DNA from 4 places in the Bradyrhizobium sp. CCBAU 45389 genome. Region 4 is predicted to be linked to each of the others. Evidence: predicted binding sites of a transcription regulator. Region 4 holds the regulator's gene; each other region holds the start of a gene.

Region 1 (8,008 bases), on a different contig from region 4:
ATGAAGCACCAAGAACCAACTGTTTCAGCGACCCGGTCAGCAAGCATCGCGCCCGGCGTCAGTGCGAGCTTGGGTAAGTTGCGGGCTGGCTTTTGAGTCCGGAGTTCTCGCAGCCGCTCCTGGTCTTCTGGACTGAGGTGGACTTATGGGTTTGCTCATTGGTCATTTGTTGCATCCACAGTTGAGAAGGGTCTACGGGCCACGGGAGGAAGCTAGTACTACCATCGATGGCTGTTGCCTGATCTCTGTTGCCGAAAATCCGTGAATCTGAATCAGGCGGGCAGTAGCTACAAAGGCGACGAGGCGTCCTGCGCTGGCCGCGACGCCGGGTTCGGAAGGCCGCGTCGGCCAGCAGAGGAAGGAGTGATCCGGATGACTATACCAGCGAAAGCCGAGGCGCCGCCGCCGACTGTCTTCGTTTTGGAGATCGACGGTCAGCCCATTCTGGCGTTCAGAGCTGCGACGATTCGTCAGGCCAGAGAACTCGGCAAGGAGGACTGGCTGCAAGATGATTTGAAGCGAATGATGGTCGGACACAGGCCGCTTTGGAATGGGAAGTCGCCGATCAGGGTGCGTCGCGCCAAGCCAGAAGAAGAAGTGTACTACGTTGACGCGAAGACGGAGAATGCTGCAGGCGATTCGCCTTTGGTCTTTCTGGTTCGGCGGGACGATCAAGCGGATGCAGGTAGTCCCGTCACCCGTGGATCATTTCCGCCCCGGAGATGATTTCGAAGTAACACCTTATCGGCGGACTGGGCGGCCTCGTTGACGAACGAGATTATCGCGACCTGCTGCACCGATGCCACGTCCCGAACGACATCCACAGTTAGCTGCTGAGAGCCCCGAGGAAACTCTCGCGCCACGCCGCAATGCTATTGCGGCGTAGTACCACCATCATGGCCCGCCAACGATCGCATCGCTCTCCAAGTGGCATCCCCAGCGCTGTCTGCAATGCTTCGGCGACGGCGTCGGGGTCATACGGGTTGGCGATCACGGCAGTGTCGAGTTCGTAGGCCGCGCCGGCAAAGGGCGAGAGAACGAGCACGCCAGGGTCATCGGGGTTCTGTGCAGCGACATACTCCTTGGCAACCAGGTTCATTCCGTCGCGCAACGGAGTGACAAGAGCGACGCGGCTGAGCCGAAAGAAGCCAGCGAGCGAACGCTGCGAGAAGCTCCTGTTCAAATACTGGATCGGCGCCCAATCGAGTTCCGCGTAGCGACCGGCCACGTCGCCCGCCAGCGCACCAAGCCTCTGTCGCAACGCACGGTATTCAGGAACGTCGCTGCGCGTTGCGGTGGCGATCTGCAGCAAGCGGACGTGGTTGCGGTATGCGGGATAGCCCTCGAGAAAGGCGGCGAACGCTTTGAACCGGTGCTCGAGACCCTTACTGTAATCCAGCCGGTCCACCCCAATGATGAGCTTGCGCCCCCGGAGACTCTCCTGCAGCCGGCGGGCCGTTCGGGATTTCACAGCGCGACTAGCCATTTCGGCGATCGCTTCAGTATCGATACCAATCGGGAAGGCGCCGGCGCGCAGAACCCGATCGAAAGCGTGAACGTGGCCATCGGACGAAATCGTGCCTCCTGCACGGCGAAGGATGGCGTCATGGAAGGCGGTCAAATCCTCCACCGTCTGGAAGCCGACGAGATCGTAAGCGCACAGTGATTTCAGCAGGTCGCCGTAGTGAGGAAGGGTCGCCAGCACCCCCAAAGACGGAAACGGCGTATGCAAGAAAAACCCGATCCGCTGTGTGGCGCCGGCGCGGCGAAGTTCCTCGGCCATCGGGATCAGATGGTAGTCATGCACCCAGACGAGGTCACTCGGGCTGAGCAGGGGCGCGAGGGCGTCGGCGAGCACGGCGTTCACCCGTCGATAGGCGGCCAAGTCCCGGCGGGTAAAGTTCATGAGGTCAAGGCGATAGTGGAATAAGGGCCACAGTGCCGCGTTGGAGAAGCCGCTGTAGTAGCCGTCATGGTCCGCGCGGGTAAGATCGACGGTAGCGTACGTCACTCCCTCGGTCTCAAAAACGTTCGGCTCTGGTGTTGTTTCTCCAAGCTTGCCACTCCACCCGAACCATAAGCCTCCAGCCTGATGCAGAGCGTCGACGAGGCCGGTCACGAGCCCGCCGCTGCGCTGCGCAGCTTCTGCCGGCAAGGCGACACGGTTGGAGACGATGACCAAGCGGCTCAAGCGGGTTCCCTCCGCACTGTCAGGGTTGCGTCGAGCCGAGCCGCCAAAAGATCTCGGCGAACACGGCAACGCAATGATCGGCGGTGATATCCGCCGGAGCCCACATTCGCTCGGTCCTCGCGCGAAAATCCACAATTCCTTCTACCGGAACTGACGGTCCCGTCATCAGGCAATCTGGGCGGGCGTTACCTGTAAAACATATAGATCTTCCCGCAGTAAATATAGGATACTCTGCCGACGATCTGGATTGTTGGGCGCTGTCTAAAGCTGATCTTCGCCAGGATTTCGACGGCAGACGCCCCGGGTGTGCCTCTCGATCTCAGCCAGTGCGGCGTCGAGCGAGGCGTGCGGCCCTTGCTGTATGCCGGCCATAGTTTCCGATGCGTGGCCCTCCGGATGGATCATGAACTGACGTGGAGCGCTTGCCGTGATGCGCCCCATCGAGCGGCCGAGCAGGTCCGTCAGCTGCCAAACCGTGCCTCCCTCTGCCGGTGTAACGATCACATCCATGGTGAACCTTGAGTCTGTACGCCGCGCGAACAAACCGCTGCAATAACCGATGGGCGAACTACCGAGTTCCGCGGCCGCGGCATTCTCGGTACTGGAAGGATTGGCGCTTCGGATCGCCCCGCGATCGAGCGAATGGCGCTTAATGCCGATATATGCGACTATATAGAATGGTCAAAAAGAAAGGTCGAAGGCCAACGTCGGGAGAAGAAATGGCAACCGCTCTCGACCGTTGGGACGAGGAAGGCGGAGCGCAGGAGTTGGCGTGGCCTTTACCCTATGAAGCCAGCGATTTGCGCGATGTGGAGCGCAGAGTCCTGGAATGTCTGGGTGCCGCCCTTGTCAGCGAATGGAATGATCTGCCTACTGACGTCCAGCGCAGGCTCTTCGAGCACGCGGCCTCGGGCAAATCGCACGACGCCACCGTGTTGAAGACGCGGATCGCCCGTTTCCTGCACGATCATAAAGGTGCTTCGGGTGGGCGCTAACACGACTTTGGCAGATTTGTTCACGCCTTGCTCTTCGCTGACCTGTGTTCTGCAGTACCCGTATCGCGGATCTGATGGCTGAAGAATGAGAGCGACGATGGCGGGACGCGCGGCTGGCAGGTTGGGCTGAGGTGGTGGCCGTCGTTTCATTTTTGCGCCCCGTCTTGGCAATGCGGAAGTGCTGCAAGAAGGCGTAAGCAACCATCGTCATAAGAGCGTGACGATGAAGACCGTGCCAGAACCGTCCCATCGCGCCATGACGGTTGTAGCCAACCGCTGCAAGTCTATCTCGGCTGGTAGATTTGCGAGATAGCATTTCTTCTCTCCGAGTCGCGATGCTTGCCGATCGCCAACTCGCATTTTTTCACTTGGCATCAGCAAGCATTTCGTCCGCCGGCATCTATACAAATCCGCGATGTGTATTGCCTTGTGTTTGGTGACTTCGCAGCCATCTCATGATAAAGAGATAGCTAATCTCGGCACAGAAAGCACTGTAAACGGATTGCTTCACTATCGCGCCGATGCAAAGCCGTTTCTGAAGGATAGCCGATCATGACCATGCGCTCCCGACGCGAAACGGTCACCTTCAAGCATCCCTTCCGGATCAAGGGCATCGACCGCCTCCTGCCTCCGGGTGCCTACGAGGTCATCACCGATGAGGAGATGATCGAAGGATTGTCGTTCGAGGCGTTTCGCCGGGTTGCCACTATGATCACGGTGCCGGCGGCGCCGCCGCGCACTTCAACGGTGGAGAGGATTTCCATCAACCCGGTCGATTTGGCTGACGCTCAGCGCATTGATGCCGAAGCGCCTCGCGAGTGACGAGCCACTCGATCTCGACAAGCACCGCTGAATGGCTGCACAAGAAGCGACCGACGTCCGGCGTATTCTGGCGCACGTCGAGAACAACGCAATGCCCCTGCGCGATGGGAAGCTTTCTCAAATTTGATGACGCGGCGTCCAACGACTTTCGCACCACACAGCTGGCCTTCACCGGATCCTTAGCCGCCGCGGTCTTGGCAGCTATTTCGTGATGCTCTGAGCGAATATCGTTTCGGGACGGTCTTGTACGTCCCCTTGCGGCGGCTTATGTGCTGATTAGCACTCGCTGGCCACGACTGCCATTTCGTCCAAAGCAACAACAACAAGAAAACAGGAGGGCAGCATGAAATTCCGTCCGCTTCACGGCCGCGTTGCGGTCAAGCGTATCGAAGCCGAAGAGAAGACCACTGGCGGCATCATCATTCCGGACAGCGCCAAGGAAAAACCTTCGCAGGGCGAGATCACGGCGGTTGGCCCAGGCGGCCGCGACGAATCCGGCAAGCTGCCCATCGATCTCAAGGTTGGCGACCGCGTCCTGTTCGGCAAGTGGTCAGGTACGGAGATCGAGCTCGATGATCAGGAAGTACTGATCATGAAGGAAAGCGACATTATGGGCGTTCTCACCGAGCTGCCCGCCGCCAAGAAGAAGGTCGCCTAAGCGCCAGTCTGTTTTCCTTATCCCAAGCAGCCAGCGTCTCGAAGGAGAAGGATAAGGCCCGCAAGTTGAACTCACGTCCCTAAAGAGCTCGCCGAGTCGCGCGGTCTTTCGGATTTGACAGTTGAAAACGGAGATCATGATGTCGGCCAAAGAAGTTAAGTTCGGCGTCGACGCCCGCGACAGGATGTTGCGCGGTGTTGAAATTCTCAACAATGCGGTTAAGGTCACGCTCGGGCCCAAGGGCCGGAACGTCGTGCTCGACAAGTCGTTCGGCGCCCCCCGCATCACCAAAGACGGCGTCACTGTCGCCAAGGAGATCGAGCTTGAGGACAAGTTCGAGAACATGGGCGCGCAGATGGTGCGAGAAGTTGCCTCCAAATCGGCAGATGCAGCTGGCGATGGCACCACCACCGCGACCGTGCTCGCGGCTGCGATCGTCCGTGAAGGCGCGAAGGCGGTTGCCGCCGGTATGAACCCGATGGACCTGAAGCGCGGTATCGACCTCGCGGTGGAAGCCGTGGTCGCCGATCTCGTGAAGAACTCCAAGAAGGTCACCTCGAACGAGGAGATCGCCCAGGTCGGCACCATCTCGGCCAACGGCGACGCGGAGATCGGCAAGTTCCTCTCCGACGCCATGAAGAAGGTCGGCAACGAGGGCGTCATCACGGTTGAAGAAGCCAAGTCGCTCGAGACCGAACTCGAGGTCGTCGAAGGGATGCAATTCGACCGCGGCTACATCTCGCCGTACTTCGTCACCAACGCCGACAAAATGCGCGCCGAAATGGAAGACGCCTACGTCCTCATCCACGAAAAGAAGCTATCTCAGTTGAATGAACTGCTTCCGCTGCTGGAAGCCGTCGTCCAGAGTGGCAAGCCGCTTGTGATTATTGCGGAAGACGTCGAGGGCGAAGCGCTCGCGACCCTGGTCGTGAACCGCCTCCGCGGCGGTCTGAAGGTCGCGGCCGTGAAGGCTCCGGGCTTCGGCGATCGCCGCAAGGCCATGCTGCAGGACATCGCGATCCTGACCGGCGGCCAGGCGATCTCGGAAGATCTGGGCATCAAGCTCGAGAACGTCACGCTCAACATGCTCGGTCGCGCCAAGAAGGTGATGATCGACAAGGAGAACACCACCATCGTCAGCGGCGCCGGTAAGAAGGCCGACATAGAGGCGCGGGTGGCGCAGATCAAGGCGCAGATCGAGGAGACCTCCTCGGACTATGACCGTGAAAAGCTGCAGGAGCGTCTTGCCAAGCTCGCGGGCGGCGTCGCGGTGATCCGCGTCGGCGGCGCGACCGAGGTCGAGGTGAAGGAGCGCAAGGATCGCGTTGATGACGCGATGCATGCGACCCGCGCGGCCGTCGAGGAAGGCATCCTGCCGGGCGGCGGCGTCGCCCTGCTGCGTGCTTCCGAGCATCTCAAGGGGCTGCGCACCAAGAACGATGACCAGAAGACCGGCGTCGAGATCGTGCGCAAGGCGCTGTCTGCGCCGGCCCGCCAGATCGCGATCAACGCTGGCGAGGACGGCTCCGTTATCGTCGGCAAGATCCTGGAGAAGGATCAGTATGGCTACGGCTTTGACTCCCAGTCCGGCGAGTACGGCAACCTGGTCACCAAGGGCATCATCGACCCGACCAAGGTCGTTCGTGTGGCGATTCAGAATGCGGCTTCTGTTGCGGCGCTCCTGATCACTACCGAAGCCATGGTGGCCGAATTGCCAAAGAAGAACGCCGGCGGTGGGGGCATGCCTCAAGGTGGCGGCATGGGTGGTATGGATTTTTAAGTCCTACTCGTTCAGAGCTCAACAATAACGAAGGCCCGGCAGAGATGCTTGGGCCTTTTTTGCAGGAATCAGCAAAAAGCGGCCGCCGAGAAGCGTGATGAATTCTCGCCGTTTCACGGATTTCCGTGAGGACGCCTTGTGCAATATCTCAAAATCAGCACTTTGCATTGCAGCCGGGTGGCGGGTGAGAATTGTTACCAAACCAGTCAGGACGCACCCCACCGTTACTGGATTTTGGGAAGTGCATAGCTCCGCCCTGGTTGGTCGCCCCCGTGATTAGACCGAAGACCGCGATCACCTGGGACGCGGGGATCATGAGTAGCAGGCCGGCTACGATCGAGACACCCGGTGCAATAGCGACCACAGCGAGCAGCAGCATAATAGGGCCGAAGGAGTGCTTGTGTAGGCGACCCATCAGCCAGCCCAGGGTAAAGCGATCTTGCCGGTGCCTCGTCGTGCAGCCGCTGCAGCAGGACCGAGGCAGGCACAAACACCCCTTCATCGGCGGGCATTGTCGGCTTCAGCTGGTCGGGGCTCGTTGGGACCCGGTACGCCGGGGACAGGATATTTTGGGAGGCGCCCGGTCGACACAGCCGACCCTGCGAGGGTCAGAGCCGACCCAGAAGTAGCAATACGACGAGGATGACCAGGATGGTACCGATGACCCCCATCCCACCGTGGCCATAGCCGTAGCCGTAGCCGCCGAAGCGGCCGCTGAAGCCACCAAGCAGGAAGATGATGAGGAGGATGATGAGGATAAGTCCGATCGACATTGTCCGACTCCTTTGGTGGGACCGTGTGGATATTGGGTCTCACGGTAGTCCGAGTTGAGTGCGCGATCTTCAAGCTTCCGGCGACGACTGTCGGCGGCATCACTGGGCAAGTGCTGTGCTACTTCTTCTCGATTGAAATGCCACCCGGCGCGGCGGACGCGGAGCAGGAGGCAGTTTGAGCTTGAGAGAGGCAGCCTTGGTATCGTTTGGCTCGGGGTCGGCGGTGCCCGTGGCGTTGCCGGGACGAGTCAGTCGCTTCGGGATTGCTGGTCGAGCCGATAGACCCGCCCCGCGCTCGCGCCTTTAGCTCCCTGGCGCAAGTTTTGTCTGTCTTGCGATTCGCCAACTCCTGCAAAAGTCCGCAGGCGACCCCGGATGGGAGGGGCCGATGCAGTTGACCGGATCACAAGGGCGCAGCCGCGCCATCGCGCTCGAGTGCGCTCGAGCGCGCGTTGAGTGGGCATGGTCTGTGACAGAGGTTGCCACGCCCAAACAGCGTCGCTCGTGCCCTCAATACGGGGCGTAGTATTGGCGGCGATAGGGATACTGGCCGCCGTAGTAATCTGGCGCATAGTAGCCCGGCGCGTAGCCTGGCCCGTAATAGCTACCACCGTAGGCTCCATAAGCGGCGGCTCCAGCCGCGGCACCCAGGATGCCAAGACCAATTGCGGCCCCCGGAGCGCCGTAGTAGCCGCGACCGCGGTAGTGGCGTCGGTAGTAGACTTCTGTCACTGCGGACGACGAAGCCGCTTGTGTCAGAAGAGCCGTGCTCGGCGAGATCGGAGCTGC
Region 2 (8,008 bases), on a different contig from region 4:
GATCACCGTTTTTGGCCGCAGGGATGATCCGAGGCGCGTGCTTGACGCCGTTCAGGACGCGACGCATTTCGGTCCGGGGGGCCGTAGCCGAATCCACGTACCGCCTGATGAGGTGATGTCAGAGTTCGACGGCAATCCCTTCCTGAGGGGACTCGAGAGGTTTGCGATCGGTCACTTCGCCACCCAGGGAGACGGCAATCACTTTGCCTTTGTCGGACATCTCAAGTCGACGGGGCAGGTGGCGCTGGTGACGCATCACGGCTCTCGCGGTCTCGGTGCCCAGGTCTACAAGCGCGGAATGGCGGTCGCCAGAAAGCACGCCGCGATCCACGCGCCAAAGGTCCCGGAGCACAATGCATGGATCAAGGCGTCGAGCGAAGACGGCCGGGCCTATTGGGAGGCCTTGCAGATCGTGCGCCGCTGGACGAAGGCCAACCACATCGCGATCCACGATCTCGCCGCCGCAAGACTCGGTAACGCGATCGCCGATCGCTTCTGGAACGAGCACAACTTCGTCTTCCGCAAGGCGGACGGCCTCTTTTATCATGGCAAGGGAGCCACCCCGAACTGGTCGGGCTTCTCCAGGGATGACGAGGGACGCACCATCGTGCCGCTCAACATGGCGGAGCCCGTGCTGATCCTGAAGCATGCGGACAACAAGTCGGCGCTCGGCTTCGCACCGCACGGCGCCGGGCGCAACGTGAGGCGCAAGGCCTTCCTGCGCGCCAACAAGCCGCAGCTACCGGTGGGGATCGATGCTCGCTTCTACCGCGGCAGACCTGATCCCTCGGAGCTGCCGGAGGCTTACAAGAATGCTGCGTCGGTACGGTCCCAGATCGGCAGATACGGTCTCGGCGAGGTGATCGACGAGGTGATCCCGTATGGCTCGATCATGGCGGGCGATTGGGAGGCCAATGCGCCATGGCGGAAGGCGAGGTGAACGCGCGGGCGGGCTCGTGCGACCAATTGAAGTTCGCTGGGGATTGCACGCGCGCGCAGGTTGCGTATTCTCACGATGACGATCTTGATCGGGCAGGCGCATGACCACTCTTGAGCAAACGATCCGCCCCGCGGCGCGATCCAGCGAATGGAAGGCGATCGTCGTCCTGATCCTGCTGATCCCGGTGCTGTGGTCGCCGCCGTTCCTGGTTCGCTTCTTCCTGTATCAGCCGTTCAACATCCCGTCCGGTTCGATGACGCCGACGCTGGTCGTCGGCGACTACGTCTTCGCCGCCAAATATGCCTACGGCTATGGCCGCTATTCCTTCCCCTTCGCGCCGTCCTGGATCTCGGGCCGCATCCTCGCCGCCGCCCCCGAATACGGCGACATCGTCGTGTTTCGCACGCCGAAGGACATCTCGGTCGACTACGTCAAGCGCGTGGTCGGCCTGCCCGGCGATCGCGTCCAGATGCGGGGAGGTCAGCTCTTCCTCAACGACCGCGCGGTGACGCGCGTGGCGCTGAAGGAGGTGTTCGCCGGTGCGGCCTGCGGCGGCGATGACGAGGCGAAGGCCAAACGCTGGCGTGAGACGCTGCCGAGCGGCGCGAGCTATGTGACCTACGACTGCGTCGACAATGGCTTCCTCGACAACACCAGCGTCTACACGGTGCCGCCAGGACATTTCTTCGTGCTCGGCGACAACCGCGACAACTCCACCGACAGCCGCATGATGTCGGCGTTCGGTTTCGTGCCGATGGACAATCTGGTCGGCAAGGTGACACGGATCTTCTGGTCGCTCGACGAAAACGGCGATCCGCACATGGAGCGGCTGGGGAAGGTGCAGTGAGGCGCGACGGCGCACCTCACGAGACGGGGATCTTCCGCCTCTGCGCTTCCTCGATGTGTCGGCGCTGATCGAGGAAGGCCTGGCTCGACCGCGTCTTGAACAATTCGAGGCTCTCGGTTTGATCGGTCGAAGCCGTCAGCGCCTTGTCGGTATAGGCGAGCCGATGCGGATCGCGCTTGACCTTGCGCGCAAGGCGCTCGAGACGGATTGCGAGCGTCGCCCAGCGAGCTGCCTTGGTCGCCGTTTCCGCAACGAAGCGAGGATAGAACAGCCACGCCGGCTCCGTCGGCAGATGTGGACGGCGCTCACGCCGGCTTTTCAGACGGAGCACACCGCCCTCGAGCGGGTGGACATGCTCGATCGGATGGTAGCCCCTGAAATAGAGAACGAAGGTCTTGATCCTGTTGACGCTGTTGCCGGTTGCCGCGGCCCGCCGCATGATCGTTTCGACATGCGCCCAGCTGTAGTAGGTGGCCCAGGCCGTCGCGTAGGCGTGTTCCCATTCGGCCTGCGACATCGTCGTGTGCGCGACCGTGACATGGTCCAGATCGTACTTGTTGAGGTCCGGATCCATCGTGACGCCCTTGGTGTATAGCGTCTTGTGATCCTCCGATCCGGGCAGCGGCGTCAGGAAGAAGAACTCCAGCATGTCGATCGGCAGCTCGTCCTGGATGATCTTGATGTCACGGATGATCGACGCCGGCGTGTCGTTCGGGAAACCGAGGATATAGCCGCCGACGGTGACGATTTTGGCCTGCTTCCAGGCTAGCATCATCTCGCGGTAATCCGTGATCTTGTTCTGGCGCTTCTTGGCGCCGAGCAGACTGTCCGGATTGATGTTTTCCAGGCCGATGAAGCACCTTCGTACGCCTGCTTTTGCGCATTTCTCGACGAAGTTCGGCAGCTTGTGGCAGAGGGTGTCGACCTGGATCGTGAAGCTCAGCTGCCATCCTTCGCTCTCGCGAAGCGCGATGATGCGGTCGAGCAACACCTCCCAGTCCTTGTTGCGGGCGAAATTGTCATCGGTGATGAAGAAGGCATGAATGCCCTGCGCGACATTGGCGCGGATCAGGGCCTCGATGTCGTCGGCAGTCCGGCGCCGAGACTTGCGGCCTTGCACGTTGATGATCGTGCAGAACGAGCACTGGAAGGGGCAGCCACGGCCGGCGTCGAAACTCGTGGTGCGACCCATTACCCGCTTGATCTGCTCTTGGGGAATGATTGGTAACGACTGACCTTCGAGATGCGGAAGGTCATCGAGGAAATTGTACTGTGGCTGAAGCCGCCCGGCGACGGCATCCTGCAGGACGTGCTCAAGACGTCCTTCAGCCTCCCCGGCAAACACCGACACACCCAGATCCATGATCTTGCGAACGTCAGGGTCGCAATCCGGCAACATGGCCAGCGTCCCCGAGACATGGAAGCCCCCGACCGCGACCTGGATACCCCGGCTTCGAAATTGTCGTGCGATATCAATCGCTCGTGGAAACTGGTTGGACTGTACGCCGACCAGCATCACCATACCGGCATTGGCCGTCTTGATCGAGCGCGCCAGCTCTTCAACCCGCACTCTCCGGTTGGTCTCGTCGATCGCTTCAAGGTCGATGTCGAAATCTGCGCCGAGAACCTGACGCTCGCGGCAATCGAGCGCGATGCCATGAAGGCACGCCAAGGAATTGGAAGGCAGGCCCCCCCGCCACCAACGGATTACGTAGCCATCACTGTCGTAATGCGACGGCTTGATGAGAACAAGCCGGAATGTCTTGTTCGTCGGCATGCGCGGAGGGTATCCCGCGAACGCTCGATCGCCAACCCGTTTTGATTGCATCTTGCGACGACCGAGCCGCGGTCTACGTCGTTCCGGAGGCGCTTCGCGTTGCCCCGGGACGAAAGGGGATGCGACCTATGCGTGTAGAGTCAAAAAACCCCGGCATCGCTGCCGGGGTTTCGCATTTCGTATCGTGCCTGAGAGGCCGGACTTAGAAGTCCATGCCGCCCATGCCGCCGCCCGGGGGCATCGCGGGGCCGGCGCCGCCCTTCTTGGGCAGCTCGGCGACCATGGCTTCCGTGGTGATCAGGAGCGCGGCCACCGAGGCAGCGTTCTGGATCGCGGTGCGGACCACCTTGGTCGGGTCGATGATGCCCTTCTTGACGAGGTCGGCATATTCGCCGGTCTGGGAGTCGAAGCCGTAATTGTAGGCCTTGTTCTCCAGGATCTTGCCGACGATCACCGAGCCGTCTTCACCGGCGTTGATCGCGATCTGGCGAGCGGGAGCCGACAGCGCCTTGCGCACGATCTCGACGCCGGTCTTCTGGTCGTCGTTCTTGGTGCGCAGGCCCTTGAGCTGCTCGGAGGCACGGAGCAGGGCGACGCCGCCGCCCGGAACGATGCCTTCTTCCACAGCCGCGCGGGTCGCATGCATCGCGTCATCAACGCGATCCTTGCGCTCCTTCACCTCGACCTCGGTCGCGCCGCCGACGCGGATCACCGCGACGCCGCCCGCGAGCTTGGCGAGACGCTCCTGGAGCTTCTCACGGTCGTAGTCCGAGGTGGTCTCCTCGATCTGCGCCTTGATCTGGGCCACGCGCGCCTCGATGTCGGCCTTCTTGCCGGCGCCGTTGACGATCGTGGTGTTCTCCTTGTCGATCATCACCTTCTTGGCGCGACCGAGCATGTTGAGCGTGACGTTCTCGAGCTTGATGCCGAGGTCTTCCGAGATCGCCTGGCCGCCGGTCAGGATCGCGATGTCCTGCAGCATGGCCTTGCGGCGATCGCCGAAGCCCGGAGCCTTGACGGCCGCGACCTTCAGGCCGCCGCGCAGGCGGTTCACGACCAGGGTCGCGAGGGCTTCGCCTTCGACGTCCTCGGCGACGATGACCAGCGGCTTGCCGGTCTGCACCACGGCCTCGAGCAGCGGCAGCAGCTCGTTCAGCGAGGAGAGCTTCTTCTCGTTGATGAGGATGTAGGCGTCGTCCATCTCAACGCGCATCTTGTCGGCGTTGGTGACGAAGTAGGGCGAGATGTAGCCGCGGTCGAACTGCATGCCCTCGACGACGTCGAGCTCGGTCTCGAGCGACTTGGCTTCCTCGACGGTGATGACACCCTCGTTGCCGACCTTCTTCATGGCGTCGGAGAGGAACTTGCCGATCTCCTGGTCGCCGTTGGCCGAGATGGTGCCGACCTGGGCGATCTCCTCGTTCGAGGTGACCTTCTTCGAGTTCTTCTCGAGGTCGGCCACGACGGCTTCGACCGCGAGGTCGATACCGCGCTTGAGGTCCATCGGGTTCATGCCGGCGGCAACCGACTTGGCGCCTTCCTTCACGATCGCCTGGGCGAGCACGGTGGCGGTGGTGGTGCCGTCGCCGGCCGCGTCAGCGGACTTGGAGGCGACTTCGCGCACCATCTGGGCGCCCATGTTCTCGAACTTGTCGTCGAGCTCGATCTCCTTGGCGACGGTGACGCCGTCCTTGGTGATGCGGGGAGCGCCGAACGACTTGTCGAGCACGACGTTGCGGCCCTTCGGACCGAGCGTAACCTTCACCGCGTTGGCGAGAACGTCGACGCCGCGCAGCATCTTGTCGCGCGCTTCAACCGAGAATTTGACTTCTTTGGCTGCCATCTGGAATTTTCCTTGGATGATGTTTGACTGGAGGGAGAGAGGGGGCTCTTAGGCCGCCTTCTTCTTGGAAGCGGGGACGTCGAGGACGCCCATGATGTCGCTTTCCTTCATGATCAGGAGATCGACGCCGTCGATCTTGACCTCGGTGCCGGACCACTTGCCGAACAGCACGCGGTCGCCGACCTTCAGGTCGATCGGGATCAGCTTGCCGGCTTCGTCGCGGCCACCCGGGCCAACGGCGACGACTTCACCCTGGGAGGGCTTTTCCTTGGCAGTGTCGGGAATGATGATGCCGCCAGCGGTCTTCTCTTCTGCGTCGATACGCTTGACCACGACGCGGTCGTGAAGCGGACGGAATTTCATGCAGTCCTCCTAAGTAGTTGCACGATATGGGAATTTTTGGGCGTTAGCAGTCTGTGCCCGCGAGTGCTAGCACAGGCGAGGCTGAAATAGGACAGGAATTTTGCGGGGGCAAGGGCTTCTAGCAGAAAAATCGGCACCCGGAAGCGTGGACTGCCAGAATCTCTTTCCCATCGTTAACCAGCCTCGGAGGCCTCTTCGAGGCCCCGTGGGGGCCGTATTAGCACGGAGTTCTCTCTGCTGCTAACGCATTGAATTTCAACAGCTTGTTAAACTTTTGGGCTTGAGATGGGTTGTCAGTTTGCGTCACATTTCTCTCATGTGAGCGCATCTCCACCGGGTGGCTCGTAAGCAGCGTACCGGAAAGCCGCCCCCTGAATGCGCTCCTGCAAAGGAGGTTGGCATGGGACTGCGGGTTGGGGGCGTTTCCGAGGACTTCCGGAAACAGATGCTGGGCTACGGGCTGACGACGGCACAAATTCTCTACCGGATGCCGGATCATCCCTCGCTGCTCCAGACCTATGTCTGGCAGAACTACGACATGTTTCCGAAATTTCCCGCGCTGACCGACTTCCTGGCCTTCTGGCAGGAGAAGCTCGACGGTCCGCTGTTCTCGGTCACCGTCGCGCATTCCAAGCTGATCAAGCCGGCCGAGCTGCGCGCCGTCGACGGCGTATTCCGGCTGCATTGATTCAAGGCGCGCTCTCGTAGGGTGGGCAAAGGCGCGCTCTTGCGCGCCGTGCCCACCATCTCCCGCGACATCTGACAATGGTGGGCACGCTTCCGCCTTCGCTCTTCGAGCTACGGCGGACAAGTCGCTTTGCCCACCCTACGAACGCGCTTGCAGCGTGACCGCTGCCTGAGGGGCAATCAGGCGTCGCTGCTGCAATAGCGCTTCCACATCGCGCGATAGGCCTCGTCCACCGCTTGCGCGTAGGCGACCGGGTTGCAGGCGGGCGCTGCCCTGACCTGTCCGGGCAGCTCGCTGCGCAACTTGTCGAGGTCGTCGAGCTCAGCCGCACGGCTCACCGCGATGTCGATATAGGCCTCCTCGCTATCCGTGACCCAGTCCGGCAGGCCAATCGCGGAGAGGATGGAGCCGGCGGCGCGGCTGGGCAGACTGTTCCCGAGTTTCGCCACCACGGGCACGCCCATCTGCAAGGCTTCCAATGTGCTGACGCCGCCATTCTGCGGGAACGGGTCGAGGGCAATATCGACGCGATTGAACGCAGCCAGATGATCGACCCGCAAGGTGGTGCCGAGCAGTTCGACGCGTTCGGCCGGCACGCCGCAAGCTGCAAGCCGTGCCAGCAGATTATCGCGGACCATTTGATCGTCCAGCGCAACATCCTTGATCAGCAGTCGCGACCCCGGCACCCGCTCGAGAATCCGGGACCAAGCCTGCGCGGCCTGGTCTGAAATCTTGCTGATGCGGTTGAAGACGCCGAATGTGACGAAGCCGTTCGTGATCGCCGGCGTTGACGTCCCCGCAAGCTCCATCGGCAGCGGTTCCAGCGTCACGAAGCAGGGCAGATCGACGACGGTTTCCGCAAACAGATGCCGGACCGCGGCAGGGATCGCGACCGGGTCCGAGAACAGATAGTCGATCGTCGGCAGCCCGGTGCCGGTGCCGTGGCCCCAGCCATGGGCCTGGATCGGCGCCGGCTTGCGCGCAAACACGCTGAGGCGGTTTCCTTTGGTGTGGCCGGACAGATCGATCAGGATATCGATGCCATCGGCGCGGATCTCGGCGGCGAGGCGATCGTCGCTCCATTGCGAGGCGTCGCGCCAGCGATCGGCGATCTTTCGAAATTCGTCGGTCGCCGGATCCACTTTCGACGAACAGGAGTAGCACACGACCTCAAACTGTGCCCGGTCATGGTACTGCAGGACCGGCTTGAATATGAACGCGGCCGAATGCGCGTTGAAGTCCGACGAGACATAGCCGAGCACCAGCGGGCGATCCGGATCGCGGCTGTTGTCGTACGTTCCCGCCGCTTCTGAAGCGAACGTCTTGCCGATCCGCTCCCACCAGACCTGCCGCGCCTGCTGATGCTGCTCGACGCTGGCATCCGCCGCGAAATCGAGCGTGAATATCTTGTTGGAGATCGCGCCCGGGAAGTCAGGCTCGATCTCGAGCGCTCTGTCGTAACTGGCCAGGGCCTCGTCGACCTGCCCAAGCGTGGAGAGACAAACGCCCCGGATCAGGTGAGCTTGAACGGCATCGGGATCGAGCGCGAT
Region 3 (8,008 bases), on a different contig from region 4:
ACACCAACGCGCTCGGCGACCGCAGCTCTGGTGGAAGCCCTTGGGGCGGCAGTGACCAGTCCGGCGGCTCGCTTGCGCGCGATGCCGGACTTAACGACATCGGCTCTAACCGCGACTCCCGCCAAGGCTTCGTCGACCAGGCCTCGAACGATCGTGACAACAACGACCAGAACTACGACGACGATCACGACGACAATACGGACATGGCCGACGACAGCGATTTCGGCGACGACGACGGCGGCAGCGACTACGCGTGAGGCTGCTCCATAACATTGCAAACAAGAACGGCCGCCGAGGAGGCGGCCGTTTTCATTTGAATCGTCTGGCGCTGGCCCCTTCCCTTCTCCCCTTGCAAGGAGAGAGGGTGAGCAGCGAGCGCTTGGCTACATCACCACGACCTTGGTGCCGACATTGACGCGGCCGTAGAGGTCGATGACGTCCTCGTTGCGCATGCGGATGCAGCCGGAGGAGACGTTGGTGCCGATGGTCCAGGGCTCGTTGGAGCCGTGGATGCGGTAGAGCGTGGAGCCGAGATACATCGCACGCGCGCCGAGCGGATTTTCCGGGCCGCCTTCCATGTGGCGGGGCAGATCGGGCCGGCGCGCGATCATTTCCGCGGGCGGGGTCCAGTCCGGCCATTCGCGCTTGGCCGTGATCGACTTCACGCCCGACCAGGTGAAGCCGGGACGCCCGACGCCGATGCCGTAGCGCATCGCCTTGCCGTTGCCCTCGACGAGATAGAGGAACTTGTTGGGCGTATCGACCACGATCGTGCCGGCGCCTTCCTTGCCGCTATAGTCAACAAGCTGTTTCTCGAATCTCGGATCGAACGGGCGCTGCCGCGGGTCGACCATCTCCTGCTGCAGACTTGCGCCTTGCTGATATCCACCTTGCATCTGCGGCTCGCCCATCGGCGGCAGGCGGCGCTGATCGTAGTAGCCGGGCTGCTGCTGATATACCGGGCGCTCCGGCGCATAGGCGGGGCCGCGGCCCGGACCGTCGCCGAACAGAAACTCGATGAAGCCGCCGCCCATGTTCGCATTGGAGGCGACGCGTACCGGCGCCGGCGGCACGCGCGGCTGATAGATCACCGCGGGCGGATCGTTCGGCACCGTGTTGTCGAAGGCGCCGGCGCCGCTGGTGCCGGCAATGAAGGTGCAAGCGCTGCCGAGCAGCGCGACAGACATTTTCTTGAACATCGACGTACTCTGTACTGTTTCGTCTAGATCACATGCGTCGTGCAGGGCTGATGGCTGATCCGCGCCCGCGACGTGGTCAATAAAAAGCAAAAGCCGTTTTGTTTGGTAAACAGAAGCGGCGTTTCGATTCACCACGTCGCGAGCGGGCCCGCAATTTGGCGATCAGCGTTTATTTTCGATGAACGCGGTGCGGTGATGGTTAATCGCTTCTTTGCGCGCCGTCGCGCACAGCCGCAACGACAGTTCCTGCTGTGAACTTCGTGTTAAATCGCTTCTGCCTAAAAAGACGCGTGAGTGAGGTGGGGGGAGTGTCCTGATGGCTGTTCACCGCAAACGTTTTCGTGTCGAGGATATCGCCGGTGGCGAGATGCCCATTCTAGACGTAACTGAAGAGGCAGGGCCGATGCACAGCGAGATCATGGCCGAGTTGCGCGCGATCCGCGCCCAGATGGCGAAGGGCATCACGGCTGCCCCGCTGTCCGGCAGCGCCGCGATGGCGGCGATCGACGCGTCGACGGCGCATGAGCTGTCCGAAGCGCGCACCATGCTCGAGACCTACCGGGCGCAGATCGAGCAGTGCGAGAAGCTGAAGGTCGAGCTCGACCTCATCCACGACGCCATCGACCGCACCAAGCGCGAGATCGCGACCCTGCACGGCAAGAGCTTCGACGGCGGCGAGATGGCCAAGGTCAATGGCGAGCTCGGCGCGGTGGTCGGCGGCACCGAGCAGGCGACCCAGCAGATCCTCGAAGCGGCCGAGTCGATCGACCAGGCCGCCAGCGCGATGTCCAAGGTGGACTCGGCCGACCAGCAGAAGCGGCTCGCCGACGACATCCAGGAACGCGTCATCTCGATTTTCGAAGCCTGCAACTTCCAGGACCTGACCGGCCAGCGCATCAGCAAGGTCATGAGCACGATGAAGTTCATCGAGCAGCACATCAATGCGATGATGGAGATCTGGGGCGGCGTCGACGCGATCAAGGCCCATGTGCCGGCGCCGGTCGACCAGCGCAGCGAGGACGAGAAGCTCCTCAACGGCCCCAAGCTCGCCGGCGACGTCGGCCACGCCTCGCAGGACGACATCGACGCGCTGTTCGACTGAGCGGACGCGGCATAGGAAACAGCAAAACGCCGGCCCTTGAGGCCGGCGTTTTTGTTTTGGGACTCACATTGTCATTCCGGGGCACGCGAAGCGTGAACTATGGTGCGCACTTGCGCACCTGAGAATCTCGAGGTTCCGGGTTCGGTCCTGCGGACCGCCCCGGAACGACAATCAGAAAATCACGCCCTCGGCGCGCAGCGGACGTAGACCATGTTGCCGTAGCGGGTGGCGGCGTCCTTGTCGATGAAGCGGGTGATCAGGACACGGCCGTCGAAGGAGACGATCTCGCGGTCCTGGTCGCCAGGGGTCGGACCCGCCGGCCCGATATAGTTCTTGCCGCTGGGCGAGCCCTTCAGCCGCAGCTCCTGCGGCGTCGCCTGGTCGGCCAGATGCATGATCACGCCGCCGGAGGAGCCGGCGGTGATCACGTAAGGATTCTTGCACTGGGACCTCGCCGCGGCCTCGGTGCGGGCGCGGTCGGCCGGGTTCTGGAACGAGGCAAGACCCCAGCGGCCGACGATCTCGTCGGCGCGGATGGTCGCCGGCATTTCCGGAGCGACGCCGGGCTCCGCCTCGGGCGGCGGCGGCGACGATGAGAAGGACGGCAGGCTCATACCGCCGCCGCAGGCGCCAAGCAGCAGCGCCAAGCCAGAAGCGGCCGCCAGATTGGCAACCGTGCGCGCGCGAGCTGAACTGATCATGGCATTCCCCCGAACAAGACCATGGCCGCACCCCTCCCGCAGCCAAGCGCAAAACCGCTGCCGGAGCAATGACGTCCTTTGACACGCCGGCGCCCCGAACAAGTTTCCAATGCCACCATCCTATATCCGCCTCACCAATCGCTTAACCACCTTTGCTTGACAGGATCGCGGCCAAGCCATATTCCCGGGCGCACTATTAGCACTCGGAAAGCCCGATTGCTAAGCGCGCCGTTCGATCCTCGGGACGAGGGGGAATGGCAGCGCCGCCCCACCCACTTCCACTTACTTCCGAAGCGAGCCTCCAAAGGGAAACGTCATGGCTAAATCCAAATTTCGTCCGCTGCATGACCGTGTCGTGGTCAAACGTATCGACGCCGAGGAAAAGACCAAGGGCGGCATTATCATTCCGGACACCGCCAAGGAAAAGCCGTCCCAGGGCGAGATTGTCGCCGTCGGCCCGGGCGGCCGCGACGAGACGGGCAAGCTGATTCCGATCGACCTCAAGGTCGGCGACCGCGTGCTGTTCGGCAAGTGGTCGGGCACCGAGGTCAAGATCGACAACGAAGAGCTCCTGATCATGAAGGAGTCGGACATCATGGGCGTTCTGGCCTAAGGCCATCCGCCTGAACGGCCGCTGAATGTCATGCCCGGATCGCGGAGGTCCGGGCATCCATCATTCCGCCGCACAGCACCAAACAAGACACATTACGAAACACGAGGGATTGCAGACCATGGCTGCCAAAGACGTCAAGTTTTCCGGAGACGCGCGCGATCGCATGCTGCGCGGCGTCGACATTCTCGCCAACGCCGTCAAGGTGACGCTCGGCCCGAAGGGCCGCAACGTCGTCATCGAGAAGAGCTTCGGCGCGCCCCGCATCACCAAGGACGGCGTCACCGTCGCCAAGGAGATCGAGCTCGAGGACAAGTTCGAGAACATGGGCGCCCAGATGGTGCGTGAGGTCGCCTCCAAGACCAACGACCTCGCCGGCGACGGCACCACCACCGCGACCGTGCTGGCCCAGGCCATCGTGCGCGAAGGCGCCAAGGCGGTTGCCGCCGGCATGAACCCGATGGACCTCAAGCGCGGCATCGACACCGCGGTGGCCGCGGTCGTCAAGGACATCGAGAAGCGCGCCAAGCCGGTTGCCGCCTCCTCCGAGGTCGCCCAGGTCGGCACCATCTCGGCCAACGGCGATGCCGCCATCGGCAAGATGATCGCCCAGGCGATGCAGAAGGTCGGCAACGAGGGCGTCATCACCGTCGAGGAGAACAAGTCGCTCGACACCGAGGTCGACATCGTCGAGGGCATGAAGTTCGATCGCGGCTATCTCAGCCCCTACTTCGTCACCAACGCCGAGAAGATGACCGCCGAGCTCGAGGACGCCTACATCCTCCTGCACGAGAAGAAGCTGTCGGGCCTGCAGGCCATGCTGCCGGTGCTCGAAGCCGTGGTGCAGTCGGGCAAGCCGCTCGTCATCATCGCCGAGGACGTCGAGGGCGAGGCGCTGGCCACCCTGGTCGTCAACCGCCTGCGCGGCGGCCTCAAGGTTGCCGCCGTGAAGGCGCCGGGCTTCGGTGACCGCCGCAAGGCCATGCTCGAGGACATCGCGATCCTCACCGGCGGCCAGCTGATCTCCGAGGAGCTCGGCATCAAGCTCGAGAACGTCACGGTGAAGATGCTCGGCCGCGCCAAGAAGGTGGTGATCGACAAGGAGAACACCACGATCGTCAACGGCGCCGGCAAGAAGCCCGACATCGAGGCCCGCGTCGGCCAGATCAAGGCGCAGATCGAGGAGACCACCTCGGACTACGACCGCGAGAAGCTGCAGGAGCGCCTCGCCAAGCTCGCCGGCGGCGTCGCGGTGATCCGCGTCGGCGGCGCCACCGAGATCGAGGTCAAGGAGAAGAAGGACCGCGTCGAGGACGCGCTCAACGCCACCCGCGCCGCGGTGCAGGAAGGCATCGTCCCCGGCGGCGGCGTCGCGCTGCTGCGCGCCAAGAAGGCGGTGGGCCGTCTGTCCAACGCCAATGACGACGTCCAGGCCGGCATCAACATCGTGCTGAAGGCGCTGGAAGCCCCGATCCGCCAGATCTCCGAGAACGCCGGCGTGGAAGGCTCGATCGTGGTCGGCAAGATCCTGGAGAACAAGTCCGAGACCTTCGGCTTCGACGCCCAGAACGAGGACTATGTCGACATGGTCGAGAAGGGCATCATCGACCCCGCCAAGGTGGTGCGCACCGCGCTGCAGGACGCTTCCTCCGTGGCCGGCCTCTTGGTGACCACCGAAGCCATGGTCGCCGAGCTGCCGAAGAAGGACGCTCCGCCCGCGATGCCCGCCGGCGGCGGCATGGGCGGCTTCTGAGCCCATCCTGATCTTACACCACCAACGAAGGCCGCCTCCGGGCGGCCTTCTTTTTGCCGACGTTGCCCCAAGCTTTTCCGATTCAACCGGCGGCCAAAACCCACTACGGTGGCGCCGATTCTGATTGTTTGGGCATGATCCGCTCGGAAAACCGCTTCACACTTTTCCGGATCATGCCCCACTGCCCGAGGATTTCGTCGATGCGCGCGCTCCTGGTTTGTTCGACTGCCCTTCTGGCGGCTCTGCTCGCCGTCTCGCCCGAAGTCGCCTCCGCCCAGATGAAATTGTCGCCCAAGGCCACGGCGCCGGGCGGAACCGAGACGCGCTATTTCACCTCGATCGACGGGCTGATGGACGGCAATGCCGACGTGATCCTGAAGGAGACGCGGCAGGGCAAGACGGTCACCGCGGCCGTGCTCGACGTCTGTTACCCCGTCGCGAAGAATTCCGAGCGCAAGGACCGCTTCGTCGTCAATCTCCAGGTCGCCGGCCAGACGCTGACCGGCACGACGCAGAGCATCAGTGAGAAGTCGCCCGTCAGCGTCAAGCTGCAGCGCAAGCAGAGCGGAGACACGTTCGAATTCCGCGGCCAGATCAGCATCGGCCAGGCCGTGACCGAGGTCACCTCGCCCGACAATTCCGATCTCAGCGAGAGGGAGTTTCAGGACAACCAGACCTCCGATGACGGCATCACGTCGCAGCCGAAGGATTTCACCGACGTCTCGCCCGAGGCGATCGCGGTGAAGGTCAAGCTGGACGCGGCGACCGAGTTCCTGAAGAGCCTGAAGGGCCAGGCGGTCGAGGTGACGCTGGCGAGCCTCAATGTCGGCTGCGACGCGCTGCGCGCCGGCGAGCAGACCATCAACATGTCGGTCGACCCGGAGCGAGCAGCCGCGCTGCTGGCAAAATTCAAGGCGATGCCGGGCGTCACCGCGGCAGGCTGGACCGCGGGCATGACCGAGATGGACCGCACCATCCGTTTCCCCGCCGCCGACTGGCGCGACGGCGACAAGATCAACCGCGACAAGCTCGCGGCCGCCGTTGCCGGCGTGCTGAGCAGGACGCTCGCGGCAAAGCCGGTGTCGCAAAGCTTCAACCCGGCGACCGGCAAGCTCAAGCTGGTGTTCAAGCGGCCGAACCAGGATCATCCGGCGCTCGAGCTCACCGACACGATCGAGGTCGCAGGGCTCGTCTCGCCCGACAAGCCGGGCAGCACCGACAAGCTGATGCTCTGGATCGGCAGCCCCGCGACCACGACCAGCGACGAGAGCAGCGGTGCCAAGCTCAACCTCTCGGACGACGCTTCGGCCGACGAGGAAGGCGATCTGCCCGACGACAACGGCTCGGTCGAGGCGCTCGCCAAGGAGTTGAAGGGCCAGCGCTGGGACGCGGACAAGTCGGTGTGGAAGTAGGCGTAGTCATTCCGGGGCGACGCGTCAGCGTCGAACCCGGAATCTCGAGATTCCGGGTTCGCGCTTCGCGCGCCCCGGAATGACCTGACGGTCAATTCCCGTTCACGCGAAAGCGCAGCGGCTTGGGGCCGATCAGCGTCAGCACGTCGCCCTGGCGTTTCCAGGTCTCGATGCTGCCGAGCGCTGCGACCAGCTCATCGTCGGCCTGGGCCCTGGCCGGCGGACAGGACCGGTCCTGGATCTGGCCGGGGACGAAGATCACTGTGTTGCCGGCGACCGAGAACTGGCCCTTGCCGCCCTTGCACCAGAGCTCGAGCACGACCTCGCCATTGTCGCCGATCTCGATGTTCGGAATCCGCTTCGAGCCTGCTTGCGGCAACGCCTCCAGCGTCATCTCGGTGCCGAACGGAAAACCCTCCTCGGCGCGCGCGAGCGTGGACATCGCGAGCATTGCAACCACAGCGCACACCATCTGCCTGAGCGAAACCATGACACCTCTCGACCGACCTGATTTGCCGCACCTTCTATAAGACGGCGGCGTCATTGAGAAGGTTCGCCTGCGCAGGATGCAAAAATCCCCGCGGGGGCGAACCTCGCGGGGATTTGCGTCGAAGCGAGACGCCGATTGCTACTTCAGGACCATTGCCGTGAACGGCCAGACATAGGCCTGCAACGTCACGAGCACACCGACCAGACAGGCCAGCACGATCGAGTGCCAGAACACGAAGCGCAGGATGGTGCCCTCGTGGCCGTACCAGTTGGTGGCGGTGGAGGCGACCACGATCGACTGCGCGTCGATCATTTTGCCCATCACGCCGCCGGAGGAGTTCGCAGCAGCCATCAGGATCGGCGACAGGCCGAGCTGCTCGGAGGTGATCTTCTGGAGGTTGCCGAACAGGATGTTCGACGACGTATCCGATCCCGTCAGCGCCACACCCAGCCAGCCGAGCAGCGTGCCGAAGAAGGGATAGAGCACGCCGGTCGCGGCGAAGGCGAGACCGAGCGTGGCGTCGACGCCGGACAGCCGCGTCAGCGTGCCGATCGCGAGCATCGCCGAGATCGTGATCAGCGAGATCGCGCACAGGCGGATGGTGCGGCCGTACTCGGTCAGTAACCGTCCGGGACCGACGCCCATCAGGAAGCCCGAGATGATCGCCGCGATCAGCATGCCGGTGCCGGTGAACGAGAGATAGGTGAAGCCGAACACCGCGGCTTCCTTGGTCGGCGCCGG
Region 4 (8,008 bases):
TGATGAAGGTGACGACCGGCGGCGGCGTTGCGGTCGCGGGCTCGCCGAAGAGTTTTGGGGCCTAGTTCAGGACGACGGTGCCGTAGGGTGGGTTAGCCGAAGGCGTAACCCACCTCTTCTACCTCTGCGGAGACAGACAGTGGTGGGTTACGCTTCGCTAACCCACCCTACGGCATCGCGTTACGCCGCGAGATCCGCAACCACCGCATCCAGCACCGGAAAACCGCTGCTTGTCACGCGCAACCGTCCCGTCGCATCGACCGTGATCGCGTCTTCCTCGCGCAGCAGCGCGATGCGCTTGGGATCGAGCGGGCGGCCTGACAGCGCTTTGTAGCGCGCGGGGTCGATGCCTTCGGCGAGACGCAGTCCCATCAGCAAAAATTCGTCGGCGCGCTCCTCGCTGTTGAGGAGATCGTCGGTGATGACGCCGTGGCCGTTGGTCTCGACCCGCATCAGCCAGGCCTCGGGACGCTTCTCGGTGGCGGTGGCATGGCGCACGCCATCGATGTCGAGACGGCCGTGTGCGCCCGGGCCGATGCCGGCATATTCGTCGCCGCGCCAGTAGACCAGATTGTGCCGGCACTCGGCGCCGCGTCGTGCGTGGTTGGAGATCTCGTAGGCGGGTAGCCCCAGCTTGTCGCAGGTCTCCTGCGTGACGTCGTAGAGCGCGCGCGCGACCGCTTCGTCCGGCGTCTTCAGCTTGCCGGCCTGGTGCAGGCCGAAGAACGGCGTGCCTTCCTCGATCGTCAATTGATAGAGCGACAGATGTTCGGCCGCTTCATCGATCGCGTGCCGCAGCTCATCGGCCCACATCGCCGGCGTCTGGTCGGGACGGGCGTAGATCAGGTCGAACGAATAGCGGTCGAATGAGCGGCGCGCGATGGCGACGGCATCGAGCGCCTCGCGCGCGCTGTGCATGCGTCCCAATGCTTTCAGCGAGGCATCGTCGAGCGCCTGCACGCCGAGCGAGACGCGGTTGACGCCGGCTGAGCGATAGCCGGCGAAGCGCGTGGCTTCGACGCTGGTCGGGTTCGCTTCCAGCGTCACCTCGACGTCGCCTGCGACGGTCCAGTGCTTGCCGATGGCATCGAGCACCGCGCCGACGGTTGAAGGCTGCATCAGCGACGGCGTGCCGCCGCCGAGGAAGATCGAGGTCACTTCGCGGCCGGGTGCGCGCTCGGCGGTCGTTGCGATCTCGCGCGCGAAGGCCGAAGCAAAGCGCGCCTCGTCGATCGCGGCGTGGCGGACATGGCTGTTGAAGTCGCAGTACGGACACTTCGACAGGCAGAACGGCCAGTGCACGTAGACGCCGAAGGCTTCCTTAGCGCGGCTCAAGGCAGATCTCCGCCAGTTTCACGAAGGCGCGGGCGCGATGGGACAGACCGAGGCCGAGCGGCGGCAGGCCGTGCTTCTCGATGCTTTCCATCTCGCCAAAGGTGCGGCCGTGGCCATCGGGCAGGAACATCGGGTCGTAGCCGAACCCGGCGGTGCCGCGCGGCGGCCAGACCAGCGTGCCGTCGACGCGCGCCGCGACCTCTTCGAGATGATCGTCGGGCCAGGCCACGCAGAGCGCGGAGACGAAATGCGCGGTGCGCTTTGCGGGCGTGCTCGCGCCGCGCTCCTGCAGCAGCCGCTCGATCTGCGCCATCGCCGCGTTGAAATCCTTGGTCGGACCGGCCCAGCGCGCGCTGTAGATGCCGGGCGCGCCGTCGAGCGCATCGACCACGATGCCGGAATCGTCGGCGAAGGACGGAAGCTTCGTCGCTTTCGCCGCCGCGATCGCCTTGATCGCGGCGTTGCTGCGGAAGTCGTTGCCGGTCTCGTCCGGTTCGTCCAGGCCGAGCTCACCGGCCGACACCGCCTCGATCCCGTACGGCGCAAGCAGCTCCTTCATCTCGGCGAGCTTGCCGGGATTGTGGGTGGCGATGACGAGCTTTCCGGTGATTCGGCGGTGCATGGGCCTATTGACTACGCGACAGCCAGTTTCTGCAAGTCCACGAGACGCGCGACGCCCTTGCGCGCCAGCGCCATCAGCGCCAGGAACTCGGTTTCCGTGAACGGCTCGCGTTCCGCGGTGCCCTGCACCTCGATGATGCGGCCATCGCCGGTCATGACGAAATTGGCGTCGGTTTCGGCTTCCGAATCCTCGGCATAATCGAGATCGAGCACCGGCGTGCCGTTGTAGATGCCGCAGGAGATCGCCGCGACGTTGTCGCGCAGCACGTTGGCCTTGATCATGTTGCGCGCCTTCATCCAGCTGATGCAATCGGCGAGCGCGACCCAGGCGCCGGTGATCGAGGCCGTGCGGGTGCCGCCGTCGGCCTGGAGCACGTCGCAATCGACCGTGATCTGGCGCTCGCCGAGCGCTTCGAGGTCGACGATGGTACGCAAGGAGCGGCCGATCAGGCGCTGGATCTCGACGGTGCGGCCGCTCTGCTTGCCGGCCGAGGCTTCGCGGCGGGTGCGTTCGGAGGTCGCGCGCGGCAGCATGCCGTATTCGGCGGTGACCCAGCCGCGGCCCTGGCCCTTCAGCCATGGCGGCAGGCGGTCCTCCAGCGTGGCGGTGACCAGCACATGGGTGTCGCCGAATTTCACCAGGCAGGAGCCTTCCGCATATTTGACGACGCCGCGCTCCAGCGTCACGGGGCGCAATTCGTCGGGCGCACGGCGGCTTGGCCGCATGGGAAATCCTCCAAAATTCTCGGAAAAAGGCTGTTCGCGGTGCTTGTAGGTGGGGTGACGGTGGGCGGCAAGGGGGAAGATCGGCGCTTGTTCGCCCCGGTTTTCCACCCCGCAAACGCCACGCTTGTCAGAACCGTCCCGGATGGACAAATTATGAGCATCTGAGAGGAGTTACCGTCTGTGGCCCATCACGATCCGATCCATCTGATCGCGCCGCGCGCAGGCCTCGCCCAGCTCAACGAGCGTTCCCGCGACATCTTTCGTCAAATTGTCGAAAGCTATCTCGCGACCGGTGAGCCGGTCGGCTCGCGCAACATTTCCCGCCTGATTGCCACGCCGCTGTCGCCGGCCTCGGTTCGCAACGTCATGGCGGATCTGGAACAGCTCGGCCTGATCTACGCCCCGCACACCTCGGCGGGCCGGCTGCCGACGGAACTCGGCCTGCGCTTCTTCGTCGACGCCCTGATGCAGGTCGGCGATCTCAATGAGGCCGAACGGCAGTCGATCCAGAGCCAGCTTGCCACGGTCGGCCAGGCCCAGTCGGTCGAGGCGGCGCTGGACCAGGCGCTGACGCGGCTGTCGGGCCTGACCCGCGCCGCGGCGGTGGTTTTGACGCCGAAATCCAATGCGCGGCTCAAGCACATCGAATTCGTCCGCCTGGAACCGGAAAAAGCGCTGGTGATCCTGGTCGGCGAGGACGGCCAGGTCGAAAACCGGGTGCTGACGCTGCCGCCGGGGGTTCCCTCCTCGGCCATCACCGAAGCCGGCAATTTCCTCAATGCCCGGATTCGCGGCCGGACACTGGCCGAGGCGCGGCTCGAGCTTGAAACCGCGCTCGGGCAAGCCCGCGCCGAGCTCGATCAGCTGACGCAGAAGGTGATTTCAGCCGGCATCGCCAGCTGGTCGGGTGGCGAGAACGAGGACCGCCAGCTCATCGTCCGCGGTCACGCCAATCTGCTGGAAGATCTGCACGCGCTGGAAGATCTGGAGCGGGTGCGCCTGTTGTTCGACGATCTCGAGACCAAGCGCGGCGTGATCGACCTGCTCGGCCGCGCCGAGACTGCCGAGGGCGTGCGGATCTTCATCGGCTCCGAGAACAAGCTGTTTTCGCTGTCGGGGTCCTCCACCATCATCTCACCCTATCGGGATGCCGCCGGCCACATCGTCGGTGTTCTCGGCGTGATCGGGCCGACGCGGCTGAATTATGCCCGCGTGATCCCGACCGTGGACTATGCCGCCCGCATCGTCAGCCGCCTTTTGGGGGGCTGACCGGCATTTGCGCCGATCACGGGCGCTTGATTTTCGGCGCTTAAGGCACGATATCCGGGCCAACAATCCTTCCTGACAATCCTTGGAAACGAGTTCGAGATTTGAGCCGATGACCGATCGAGACCGGCAACCCGAAGACACGACCGCGCCGACCGGCGAGCCCGTGGTGTCAAAACCCTACATCATGCCCGACGATCCCGAGCCGGGTTCGGTCGAGCTGCTGCAGAAGGAAGCCGCCGAGGCGCGCGACCGCATGCTGCGGACGCTGGCCGAGATGGAGAATTTGCGCAAGCGCACCACCAAGGAAGTCGCCGACGCCCGCCTCTACGGCATCACCGGCTTTGCCCGCGACGTGCTCGACATCGCCGACAATCTCCAGCGCGCGCTCGATGCCGTTCCGGCTGAGGCCCGTGCCACGGCCGATCCCGGCCTGATCTCGCTGATCGAAGGCGTCGAGCTCACCGAGCGCGCGCTGCTCAACGCGCTGGAAAAGCACGGCGTGAAGAAGCTCGATCCGCAGGGCCAGAAGTTCGATCCGAACTTCCACCAGGCGATGTACGAAGTGCCCGATCCGTCGGTGCCGTCGGGCACCGTGGTGCAGATCATGCAGGCCGGCTACACCATCGGCGACCGCGTGCTGCGTCCGGCCCTCGTCGGTGTCGCCAAGGGCGGCGCGAAGGCCGCGCCTGCGGCCAACAACAATGAGTCGAGCGGCGCGACGAACTGAGTCTCAGACCCTCATGGTGAGGAGCCGCGCCCTTGCGCGGCGTCTCGAACCATGCAGGCCCGGCTGTTGCAGCGTGGCCTTCATCCTTCGAGACGCGCGCGAAGAAGCGCGCTCCTCAGGATGAGGGTCTTGCAATATCGCACGCTGCCTTACGCACTCACCGCGATATCCGCGGACTGGATGCGCTTCACGCCGGCCTTGGCCATATCGGCCCAGGCTTTCGCCAGTGAGCCCTGGGTGTCGATGCCGCGGCAGGCGTCTTCCACCACATAGACCTCGAAGCCCGCCTTGCGTGCGTCCAGCGCGGTCCAGGCGACGCAGAAATCCGTGGCAAGTCCTGCGACGAAGACGCGCTTGATCTTGCGGCCCTTCAGATAGCCTGCAAGTCCCGTCGAGGTCTTGCCGTCGGCTTCGAGGAACGCCGAGTAGCTGTCGACGTCCTTGTGAAAACCCTTGCGGATGATGAGCTCGGCGTGCGGGATCGCAAGGTCCTTCGACAGCGCCGCGCCATCGGTGCCCTGCACGCAATGGTCCGGCCACAGCACCTGCTTGCCGTAGGGCAGGTCGATGGTCTCGAACGGCTTCTTGCCGGAGTGGACCGACGCAAACGAGACGTGGCCGGGCGTGTGCCAGTCCTGCGTCATCACCACGTTCGCAAACGCTTTTGCCATCTTGTTGATGACGGGCACCACCTGCTCGCCTTCCTTCACGGCGAGACTGCCGCCGGGCAGGAAGCAGTTCTGCACGTCGATCACGAGCAGCGCGGACGCATCGTCCGGCTTGATCGATGCCGCTGCAAACAGCGCGGTTGGCGCGAGGGTCGCCAGCGCCGTCGTTCCAAGCATTGCCAAGACCTGTCGCCGATCCAGCATCGTTCGTCTCCCTCCAGGATGATCCAACCGGGGAAGCCTAGTTCCGTTCGTATACGAACAGAAGCCCGAAAATGCAGCCGGGATTGGTGAGGGGTTGGGCTCTCGAACCCAAAATCGTCGTCGTCCCGGCCTAGCGCGCAATTGCGCGTGGGGGGCCGGGACCCATACGCCGCAGCGATAGTTTTGCGAAGACTCGGAGTTACGAGCTCGCCACACAACCACCCCCTGTGGTTATGGGTCCCGGCCTCCGCCGGGACGACACCGAGTGTGTTGGAGCGCCTCGGCCTACCCCTTCGGCTGGATCCCGTCGCGCACGGCGCGGAAGCGGGTGAAGGCGGCCTGCCACTGGTCGCGCGGGGCGCTGGCGATGATGCGCAGCGAGGCACCGCCGCTCGAGAAGCGGATCCACTGCACGACGGTCACCGGCGTCTTGTCCTTGCCGCTGACGCCGTCGATCCGGGTCTCGAAGCCCTGCTGGCCGTTGATGCGGATCGGCTCCGACATGGTGACGCGGGATTCGCGCACGCCGGGGATCTGGAGCGCGGCCTCTTGGGCGAAGCGGGCGCGATCGTCGGCGGCTTGCGGGGTGGCGCCGATCAGGCCGAGGATCATGAACGGCTTCGACTCATAGCCTGCGCTCTCGTTGCCGTCGGCCAGGATGATGCTGGCGCCCGGCGCCAGCGTGCGGATGTCCTTGAAGTCGGCCAGATCGGTGATCTTGAACGGCATCAGCGCGATCTGCTCTTCGGCCGAGACCTGCTTGCGGGTGGTGGCGGTCGCGAACATCTGGCGCACCGCCTCGTCGGTGTAGATCTTGGTCGCGTTCTCCGGGATCTGCACCGCGACATAGCCGGAGAAGCCGGCGCCCGGCACGATCATCGAATAGCGTTTCACCGGGGTATCGCCGGCCTTGCCGCTCTCGGTGGTGAAATAGGCAAGACCCGCGGGGGTCTCGATCTTGTCCTGCTTGACGCCGCCAGCGCCGGCCGGATTGGAATTGAAGGCGCTCACGACCTCGCCATAGGCGGCCGGCGGCAGCTCTGTGATCAGCACCTTGACGCTGCCGTCCTCGCTCTCGAAGCCTGGAAAGGTCTTGGCCGTGCTGAGGCCGACCAGGGGCACCATGCCGAGGCGCAGGCCGGGCGGGAAGATGGCGTCGGCAGCCAGGGCCGGGAGCGCGGAGGCAACGAGGAGGGCGAGCGCGGCGAGGGGGCGGATCAGCTTCATGGGCACTCTGATTGGTTCACATTGAGGCCGTTCGATGGTCGGCCACCGGGCCGCTTTGTCGCGCGAAGCAGCCTTGGCGCGGCTGTCGGCCGGCCCGCCTTTTAGCGGTTTTGGCCCCGCCGTAACAGGGTGTGGCGGCTTGCGGGGGCGGGGTGGCGGAACGGCGGACCTGTTAATATTTCCTCACCCGCAAGGGCGGTTGAGCCCGGATATGAGCTCTTAAAACCCAATGTTTTCACGGCCGAAACGTTGCTTCGGTCCTTGCGGCCCCCTCCCCCCCTCCTATATGAGCCTCAATCATCGCAATATCGCGGATGTTTGATCTTAGGGGGTTTCGGTTCGGGTGCCTTCTGGGCCCAGCCAACCTGCCGCAAAACGAAGGATATCAGGACCATGGGAAAGGTCATTGGGATCGACCTCGGCACCACGAACTCGTGCGTCGCCGTGATGGATGGCAAAAACGCCAAAGTCATCGAGAATTCCGAAGGCATGCGCACGACGCCTTCGATCGTCGCCGTGACGGACGACGGTGAGCGCCTCGTCGGCCAGCCTGCCAAGCGCCAGGCCGTTACCAATCCCGAGCGTACGTTCTTCGCAGTGAAGCGCCTGATTGGCCGCCGCTACGACGACCCGATGGTCGAGAAGGACAAGAAGCTCGTTCCGTACAAGATCGTGAAGGCTTCCAACGGCGACGCCTGGGTCGAGGCCGACGGCCAGACCTACTCGCCCTCGCAGGTCTCGGCGTTCATCCTGCAGAAGATGAAGGAGACCGCGGAAGCCCATCTCGGCCAGAAGGTCGATCAGGCCGTCATCACCGTTCCCGCCTACTTCAACGACGCCCAGCGCCAGGCGACCAAGGACGCCGGCAAGATCGCGGGCCTTGAAGTGCTGCGCATCATCAACGAGCCGACCGCGGCCGCGCTCGCCTATGGCCTCGACAAGACCAAGGCCGGCACGATCGCCGTGTACGACCTCGGCGGCGGCACCTTCGATATCTCCATTCTCGAAATCGGCGACGGCGTGTTCGAGGTGAAGTCGACCAACGGCGACACCTTCCTCGGCGGCGAAGACTTCGACATGCGTCTCGTGGGTTATCTGGCCGACGAGTTCCAGAAGGAGCAGGGCATCAACCTGCGCAACGACAAGCTCGCACTTCAGCGTCTGAAGGAAGCCGCTGAAAAGGCCAAGATCGAGCTGTCGTCGACGACGCAGACCGAGATCAACCTGCCCT

The links. The regulator HrcA, encoded in region 4, represses chaperone genes, less so after heat shock. The targets are predictions, from matches to a motif close to GTTAGCACTCNCNNNNNGNGAGTGCTAAC.
Region 1: the regulator HrcA is predicted to act here: its motif matches at 4,284-4,312, upstream of XH79_RS42685 (co-chaperone GroES).
Region 2: the regulator HrcA is predicted to act here: its motif matches at 5,813-5,841, upstream of XH79_RS33695 (co-chaperone GroES).
Region 3: the regulator HrcA is predicted to act here: its motif matches at 3,198-3,226, upstream of XH79_RS28590 (co-chaperone GroES).

The regions. Positions count from the first base shown of each region.
Region 1 covers NZ_LBIY01000099.1:736,956-744,963, reverse strand. Annotated here, with positions in the region: gene XH79_RS42715 (hypothetical protein) at 373-726, shown strand; gene XH79_RS42710 (alpha,alpha-trehalose-phosphate synthase (UDP-forming)) at 827-2,191, opposite strand; gene XH79_RS42705 (hypothetical protein) at 2,453-2,701, opposite strand; gene XH79_RS42700 (hypothetical protein) at 2,911-3,186, shown strand; partial or broken gene XH79_RS42695 (IS701 family transposase) at 3,215-3,552, opposite strand; gene XH79_RS42690 (hypothetical protein) at 3,739-4,008, shown strand; gene XH79_RS42685 (co-chaperone GroES) at 4,352-4,666, shown strand; gene groL (chaperonin GroEL) at 4,806-6,446, shown strand; gene XH79_RS43390 (exopolysaccharide biosynthesis protein) at 6,601-6,948, opposite strand; gene XH79_RS42675 (DUF3309 family protein) at 7,055-7,219, opposite strand; gene XH79_RS42670 (hypothetical protein) at 7,730-8,008, opposite strand, start outside.
Region 2 covers NZ_LBIY01000097.1:171,312-179,319, forward strand. Annotated here, with positions in the region: gene XH79_RS33670 (RtcB family protein) at 1-940, shown strand, start outside; gene lepB (signal peptidase I) at 1,041-1,787, shown strand; gene XH79_RS33680 (B12-binding domain-containing radical SAM protein) at 1,804-3,564, opposite strand; gene groL (chaperonin GroEL) at 3,767-5,407, opposite strand; gene XH79_RS33695 (co-chaperone GroES) at 5,456-5,770, opposite strand; gene XH79_RS33700 (usg protein) at 6,171-6,458, shown strand; gene XH79_RS33705 (O-linked N-acetylglucosamine transferase, SPINDLY family protein) at 6,638-8,008, opposite strand, start outside.
Region 3 covers NZ_LBIY01000095.1:316,516-324,523, forward strand. Annotated here, with positions in the region: gene XH79_RS28570 (DUF2076 domain-containing protein) at 1-257, shown strand, start outside; gene XH79_RS28575 (L,D-transpeptidase) at 384-1,199, opposite strand; gene XH79_RS28580 (protein phosphatase CheZ) at 1,516-2,301, shown strand; gene XH79_RS28585 (hypothetical protein) at 2,481-3,002, opposite strand; gene XH79_RS28590 (co-chaperone GroES) at 3,319-3,615, shown strand; gene groL (chaperonin GroEL) at 3,734-5,365, shown strand; gene XH79_RS28600 (hypothetical protein) at 5,566-6,777, shown strand; gene XH79_RS28605 (META domain-containing protein) at 6,869-7,267, opposite strand; gene XH79_RS28610 (L-lactate permease) at 7,406-8,008, opposite strand, start outside.
Region 4 covers NZ_LBIY01000085.1:154,176-162,183, forward strand. Annotated here, with positions in the region: gene XH79_RS15880 (penicillin-binding protein activator) at 1-65, shown strand, start outside; gene hemW (radical SAM family heme chaperone HemW) at 181-1,335, opposite strand; gene rdgB (RdgB/HAM1 family non-canonical purine NTP pyrophosphatase) at 1,322-1,957, opposite strand; gene rph (ribonuclease PH) at 1,969-2,682, opposite strand; gene hrcA (heat-inducible transcriptional repressor HrcA) at 2,863-3,951, shown strand; gene grpE (nucleotide exchange factor GrpE) at 4,061-4,678, shown strand; gene pncA (bifunctional nicotinamidase/pyrazinamidase) at 4,828-5,550, opposite strand; gene XH79_RS15915 (hypothetical protein) at 5,836-6,777, opposite strand; gene dnaK (molecular chaperone DnaK) at 7,171-8,008, shown strand, end outside.